One region of the Herbiconiux liukaitaii genome, then DNA from elsewhere that is predicted to be linked to it. Evidence: predicted binding sites of a transcription regulator. Region 1 holds the regulator's gene; the other holds the start of a gene.
What was found. The regulator HrcA, encoded in region 1, represses chaperone genes, less so after heat shock. The targets are predictions, from matches to a motif close to TTNGCACTCGNNNNNNNCGAGTGCNAA.

Region 1 (3,406 bases):
CACCTCGGCGCTCTGCGTGCCCGGTTTGATCTCGATCTCGATGTCGCCGTCGAGCGCCTTCACCGTGGTGGTGGTGCCGAGCACCGCATCCCACATCTGCACCTCGAGGGTGCACAGCAGGTCGTCCTCGTTGCGCGAGAACACGTCGTGGTGACGCACCTTCATCTCGAGGTAGACGTCGCCCTGCGGGCCGCCGGCGGGGCCGACCTCGCCCTGGCCGGGGAGCTGCAGGCGCAGGCCCGTGTCGACGCCCGCGGGGATGTCGATGGGGATGGTGCGGCGCGCACGCACGCGGCCCTGGCCCTGGCACGTGGCGCAGGGGTTGGGGATGACGGTGCCGTAGCCGCGGCAGGTGCCGCAGGGGGCGCTCGTGACCACGTTGCCGAGCAGCGAGCGCACGGTGCGCTGGATGGATCCCGATCCGCCGCAGATGTCACACGTGACGGGAGAGGTGCCCGGCTGGCAGCAGCTGCCGTTGCAGGTCTCGCAGAGCACGGCCGTGTCGACCTCGAGGTCGCGGTGGGTGCCGAAGATGACCTCGCCGAGGTCGACCTCCACGCGCAGCAGCGCGTCCTGCCCGCGCTCGGCGCGGGACTTGGGGCCGCGGGAGCCACCGCCGCCCTGGTTGCCGAAGAAGGTCTCGAAGATGTCTCCGAAGCCGCCGAAGCCCTGCGCACCACCGCCGAAGCCCTGCTGGGGGCCGCGGTCGTAGTCGCGCCGCTGACCGGGGTCGCTCAGCACGTCGTAGGCGTGGGTGACCTCCTTGAACTTCTCCTGCGCATCCGGACTCGGATTCACATCGGGGTGCAGCTCGCGCGCGAGCCTGCGGTAGGCCTTCTTGATCTCCTCGGGCGTCGCTTCGCGCGACACACCGAGCACGTCGTAGTGGTCAGCCACCAGGGGCTACTCCTTCGTTCGGGGAATTCGGGGTCCGGTCGAGCAGATCAGCCGGGGCTGCCTGGATCGCCGAGAGTGCGGGAGAGGTAGCGCGCCACGGCACGCACCGCCGAGATGTTGCTCGAGTAGTCCATGCGGGTGGGGCCGAGCACGCCGAGGCGGGAGATGGAGGTGCCCACACCGCTGTAGCCCGAGGCGAGGATGGAGGTCTCGCCGAGGCCGAACGACTCGTTCTCGCGACCGATCGAGACCGTGACGCCGCGCTGGTCGGCCTCCATCTCGCTGAAGAGCCGCAGCAGCACCACCTGCTCCTCGACCGCCTCGAGCACGGGGAGGATGCTGCCGGAGAAGTCGTCTTCGGTGCGCACGAGGTTGGCGGCGCCCGCGATGAGCATCTTCTCCTGCCGGTTGGCGGAGAGCTGCTCGAGCAGGATGGCCACGACCCTGTCGGTGACCGGGCGCTCGGTGGGCGGGAAGCGGTCGCCGAACCCGGCGAGCGCCGCGGCGCCCTCGATGACCGTGAGACCGGCGAGCACCTCGTTGAGGCGGGCGCGGAGAGTGGCGATGAGCCCGTCGTCGAGATCGGCGGGGACGTCGACGACGCGCTGGTCGACGTGCCCGGCATCCGTGATGACCACGGTCATGAGCCGACGCGTGGTGAGGGCGACGACCTCCACGTGGCGCACCCTCGCCTGCGAGAGCGAGGGGTACTGCACGAGCGCCACCTGGTGGGTGAGCTGCGAGAGAAGGCGCACCGTGCGGGCGAGCACGTCGTCGACGTCGACGGAGGAGCCGAGGAAGGTCTCGATGGCGTGGCGCTGGGCCTGGCTGAGCGGCCGCAGGTCGGAGAGGTGGTCGACGAAGAGGCGGTAGCCCTTGTCGGTGGGCACACGACCGGAGGAGGTGTGCGGAGCCGCGATGAGCTCCTCCTCCTCGAGCAGCGCCATGTCGTTGCGGATCGTGGCCGCCGAGACCCCGAAGGAGTGCTGCTCGGCGATGCGCTTCGAACCGACGGGCTCGCGGGAGGCGACGTAGTCCTGCACGATCACGCGGAGGACTTCGAGACTGCGTTCCGACACCATCTCGAACCTCCTCCCTTCGCGGGGGCCCGGTGAGGAGCCCCGATTCGGGATGCGGTTGGCACTCACGCATCCGGAGTGCCAATCATATCCCCACTCGGGGGCTTGCGGGGGCGGACACCCGGGGTCTCAATCATTGCCCAGCGCCAGCCCGAGCGCTATCCTGCCTCTGATACGAGCACCTGCTCCCCGTCTGAAAGGCAACGAGACAATGACTGACCCCAACGCAACGCCGCCGTACGATCCGGCCGCTGGCCAGCCGACGCCTCCCCCCGGCCAGACGCCCCCTCCCGGCTACCAGGCTCCGCCCCCCGGATACCAGGCCCCGCCGCCCGGCTACCAGGCCCCGCCCCCCGGCTACCAGCAGCAGCAGCAGGCCTACCCGCAGGGCGGCTACCAGGGCGCTCCCGTGCAGGCACCCCTCTCCCCCGCGGAGGACAAGCAGTGGGCGATGCTCGGCCAGCTCGGCGGCATCCTCGGCTGGATCCCGCCGCTCATCATCTGGCTGATCTTCAAGGATCGCGGGCCCCTCACCAACCAGGAGGCCAAGGAGTCGCTGAACTTCCAGATCACCGTCGCGATCTTCGTGGTGGGGCTCTACATCATCGGCACCATCCTGGCCTTCATCTTCATCGGCTTCCTGTTCTACTTCCTGGCCTGGGCCGTGCAGATCGTGGGCCTCATCCTCGCGATCATCGCGGGCGTCAAGGTCAACGGCGGCGGCACCTACCGCTACTTCTTCAACTTCCGCTTCATCAAGTAGCGCGAAGCATCACGTCAGGCGGCGCACCACGGCGTCGGCGAGCAGACGGCCCTCGAGGGTCAGCTCGACCGCCCCGTGGAGCGCCGCTTTTCCGTCTATCAGGCCCTCCGCGATGAGTCCGGCGATCTCGCGGCGGGCCTCCGGTGCGAGCGTGTCGACGCGCAGCGCACCGCGCACTCTCGTGAGCAGCAGCACGCGCTCGAGCTCGGCCGTGTCGCCGTCGATCGTCTCCCGGCCGGCGGCAGGTGAGGTGCCCTCCGCCATGCGCTGGGCATACGCGGCGGGGTGCTTGACGTTCCACCAGCGGGTCTCGCCCACGTAGCTGTGCGAGCCGGGGCCGATCCCCCACCAGTCGTGGCCCACCCAGTAGCCGAGGTTGTGGCGTGAGGGCTGCCCGGTCTCGCGGTGCGCCCAGTTGCTCACCTCGTACCAGTCGTAGCCCGCGTCAGCGAGCGTGGCATCCGCGAGCTCGTACATGTCGGCCTGCAGATCGTCGGAGGGCTCGGGCACGACGCCTGTGCGGATCTGGCGGGCGAGCTTGGTGCCGTCCTCCACGATGAGGGCGTAGGCGGAGACGTGGTCGGGGCGGTTCTCGAGCACCGCGTCGAGCGAGCGCCGCCAGTCGTCGATCGTCTCCCCCGGGGTGCCGTAGATGAGGTCGAGGCTC
Region 2 (3,406 bases), on a different contig from region 1:
AGCACGTCGAGGCAGGCGCTGTAGCTCCGGCACTCCACGGCTCCGCTCGTGACGGCGGGCAGGAACTGCGCCACCGAGGTGCGCCCGTCGTCTCCCGCGAGCGCGGCGGCGAGGGCGATCATGACCACGGCGTCGTAGCTCTCCACCCCGTACCGCGCGTCGGTCAGGGTGGGATCGGAGGTCTTGAGCCTCTCGGTGAAGGCGTCCTCGGCCGAGACGGGGTCGCCGGTGGCGCCCACGAGCGCCACCCCGGTGCCGGCGGCGGCCTCGGCGAGCGCCGGCAGCACGGCCTGGGCGTTCGAGCCCACGAACGCGTCGACTCCCCTGGCATCGAGCTCGGAGACGGAGGCGGCCGCCGTCGCGGCCCCTGCGTCACCCGAGTCGGCGTGCACGAGGCGCACGGGACCGCCGTTCACCCCGCCCGCCTGCTGGATGTCGCGCGCGGCGAGCTCGGCCCCCGCCAGCGAGGGGGCGCCGATGGCGGAATCCGCCCCCGACAGCGGCACCACGACCCCGATGAGCAGGGTGCCGTCTCCCGAGGGGATGGGCTGGGCCATGGAGGGGATGGGGGTCAGCAGGGACGTCGGCGCCGCGGCCTCCTCCGCCGTGCAGCCGGTCGCGGCGAGAGCCACGGCGGCGACGACCGCCACGGTGGCGGCGACCCGGAGGAAGGTGCGGGAGCTCATGATCGGATCACCCTATCGGTTCCTCCACGGGGGCCGCGTTCGCACCACGCGACCGCCCGGCGGCCCGCACCATGTCGACCACGAGGATGACGAGGGCGATCCAGACGATCACGAAACCGGCCCAGCGCTCGATCGGCATCGGCTCGCCCAGCACGGCCACACCGATCACGAACTGCAGCACGGGGGCGATGAACTGCACGAGGCCCACCCAGATGAGCGGCAGGCGTCGGGCTGCTGCCGCGAAGAGGAGGAGGGGTGTCGCGGTGGCGACTCCCGTGAGCACCATGAGCACGGTCGGGCCCCAGCCCTGGGTGCCGAGCACGAGGCCCTCGGGGAAGGTGAGGCCCACCACGAGGAGGATGACCACGGCCACGGGAGCGAGCCAGGCCGTCTCGAGAGTGAGGCCGCTCACCGCGTCGACGCGGGGCCCGACCTTCTTCTTCACGAGCCCGTACGAGCCGAACGACCCGGCCAGGATGAGCGCGATCCACGGCACCGTTCCGTGCCCGATCGCCAGCACGAGCACGGCGACCGCGGAGATCGCGATGGCCACCCACTGCAGGCGGCGCAGGCGCTCGTGCAGCACGAGCACTCCGAGCAGCACGGTCACGATGGGGTTGATGAAGTAGCCGAGCGAGGTCTCGACCACCTGATCGTCGAGCGTGGCGAGGATGTAGGTCTGCCAGTTGACGTAGATGAGCACCGCGGCCACGGCCATCAGTCCGAGCAGTCTCCCCTGGCGAGCGATGGCGAAGAACGGGGCCCAGGACCGCGTGACGGTGAGCAGGAGCGCGCAGAAGACGAGCGAGAAGACGATGCGCCAGCCCACGATCTCGAACCCCGAGGCGGGCCGCAGCAGCAGGAAGTAGAGGGGGAGCACGCCCCACATCGCGTAGGCGCCCACGGCGTTGAGGAGGCCGGACCGGAACTTCTCCGACTCGGTGCCTGCGATGGCGAGCGGGGAGGGTGGCACCGCGTCACTCTATCCCGGAACGAGCCCTGTCCCGGAATGCGAAGAACCCGGGCGGCCGAAGCCACCCGGGTTCTCGTCACGTCTGGAGCGGTCAGCGCACCACGACGGCGAGCACGTCGCGAGCCGAGAGCACGAGCAGGTCCTCTCCGCCGTACTTCACCTCGGTTCCGCCGTACTTGGAGTAGATGACCTTGTCGCCGACGGCGACGTCGAGCGGCACGCGGTTGCCGTTGTCGTCGATGCGGCCGGGGCCGACGGCGACGACTTCACCCTCCTGGGGCTTCTCTTTCGCGGTGTCGGGGATGACGAGACCGGAAGCAGTGGTCTGCTCAGCTTCGACCTGCTTGATGACGATGCGATCCTCGAGCGGCTTGATGGAGACCGACACGGTTGACCTCTTCTTTCTCAGTTACAAAACGTCTGGGTTAGCACCCTCACACCGAGAGTGCTAATCCCGAGTTTAGAGGCACCCTTGGCACTCGCGCAACGTGAGTGCCAGGAGAGCCTTGGTAGCGTGAGCGAATGGATTCCGCCGAACTCGCTCATCTGTTCACCGCGGAAGGGCTCCGGCTGGTCGACGATCTGCCTCCGTACTCCACGATCGACGCGGTCGCCCAGGTCTCCGCTCTGCGCAAGGCCGGCCACGCCCCCGGCCTCGTCACCGCCGTGCTCACACAGGCTCGACTGCGCGAGAAGGCGGCCGCCAAGTTCGGCGCGTTCGCCCCTCGGCTGCTCTACACGCAAGCGGGGCTCGAGCAGGCGACCAGGCTCTCGGTGGCCGCCCTGCACGCGGGCCGGTTCCGCGAGGCCGGCGTGCAGAAGGTCGCCGATCTCGGGTGCGGTCTCGGCACCGACGCCCTCGCCATAGCCGCTCTCGACATCCCCGTCGTCGCGGTCGAGCTCGACGAGGTGACCGCCGCCGTCGCCGCCTACAACCTCGCGGCGTTCCCGCACGCCGAGGTGGTCAACGCCGATGCCGAGACCTACGACCTGGATGCGGCGGGTGTCGACGCCGTCTACCTCGACCCGGCCAGGCGCACCGCGGGATCGGGGTCGACGAGCAGGCTGACCCGCCCGGAGGACTATTCCCCCTCGGTCGACTTCGCCTTCGGCCTCGCATCCTCCCGGCCGGTGGGGGTCAAGCTCGGTCCGGGCTTCGACCGCGAGCTCATCCCCGCCGAGGCGGAGGCGCAGTGGATCTCGGTCGATGGGCAGCTGGTCGAGATGGGGCTGTGGTTCGGAGCTCTCGCTCGACCGGGGGTGCGGAGGTCGGCCCTCGTGCTCGCCGGCGGCTCCTCGTCGGAGCTCACGGCGGAGGCCGACAGCGCCGACGCCGAGGTGCGGCCGCTCGGCGACTACCTCTACGAACCCGACGGCTCCATCATCCGCGCACGACTCATCGGCGCCCTCGCCGAGCGCCTCGGGGCGGGCATGGTCTCCTCCTCGATCGCCTACCTCACGGCCGACGAGCTCAAGCCCACGCCGTTCGCACGCGCCTTCCGGGTGCTCGAGCGCCTGCCCGCGGGCGAGGCCGCCCTCAAGAAGGCCCTTCGGGAGCGACGGATCGGCACGCTCGAGATCAAGAAGCGCGGCATCGACGTCGATCCGGCCACGCTGCGCACGCGACTCGCGCTGAAGGGCCCCGGTTCCGCCACTCTCGTGCTCACCCGCATCGACGGAGCGCATGCTGCGCTGCTCGTCGAGCGGGTGGACGTGTGAGCGGCGGGCCGGGGCCCTCCCTCTGTGA

Region 2: a site for HrcA is predicted at 2,132-2,158, ahead of groES (co-chaperone GroES). Genes of this name have one in related genera too.

What each region holds. Positions count from the first base shown of each region.
Region 1 is NZ_JBHFHG010000006.1:375,050-378,455, reverse strand. Features, by position in the region: gene dnaJ (molecular chaperone DnaJ) at 1-897, opposite strand, end outside; gene hrcA (heat-inducible transcriptional repressor HrcA) at 945-1,979, opposite strand; gene ACEXQC_RS14160 (DUF4870 domain-containing protein) at 2,188-2,739, shown strand; gene hemW (radical SAM family heme chaperone HemW) at 2,749-3,406, opposite strand, start outside.
Region 2 is NZ_JBHFHG010000005.1:38,583-41,988, reverse strand. Features, by position in the region: gene ACEXQC_RS11845 (ABC transporter substrate-binding protein) at 1-686, opposite strand, end outside; gene rarD (EamA family transporter RarD) at 694-1,659, opposite strand; gene groES (co-chaperone GroES) at 1,751-2,047, opposite strand; gene ACEXQC_RS11830 (THUMP-like domain-containing protein) at 2,182-3,378, shown strand.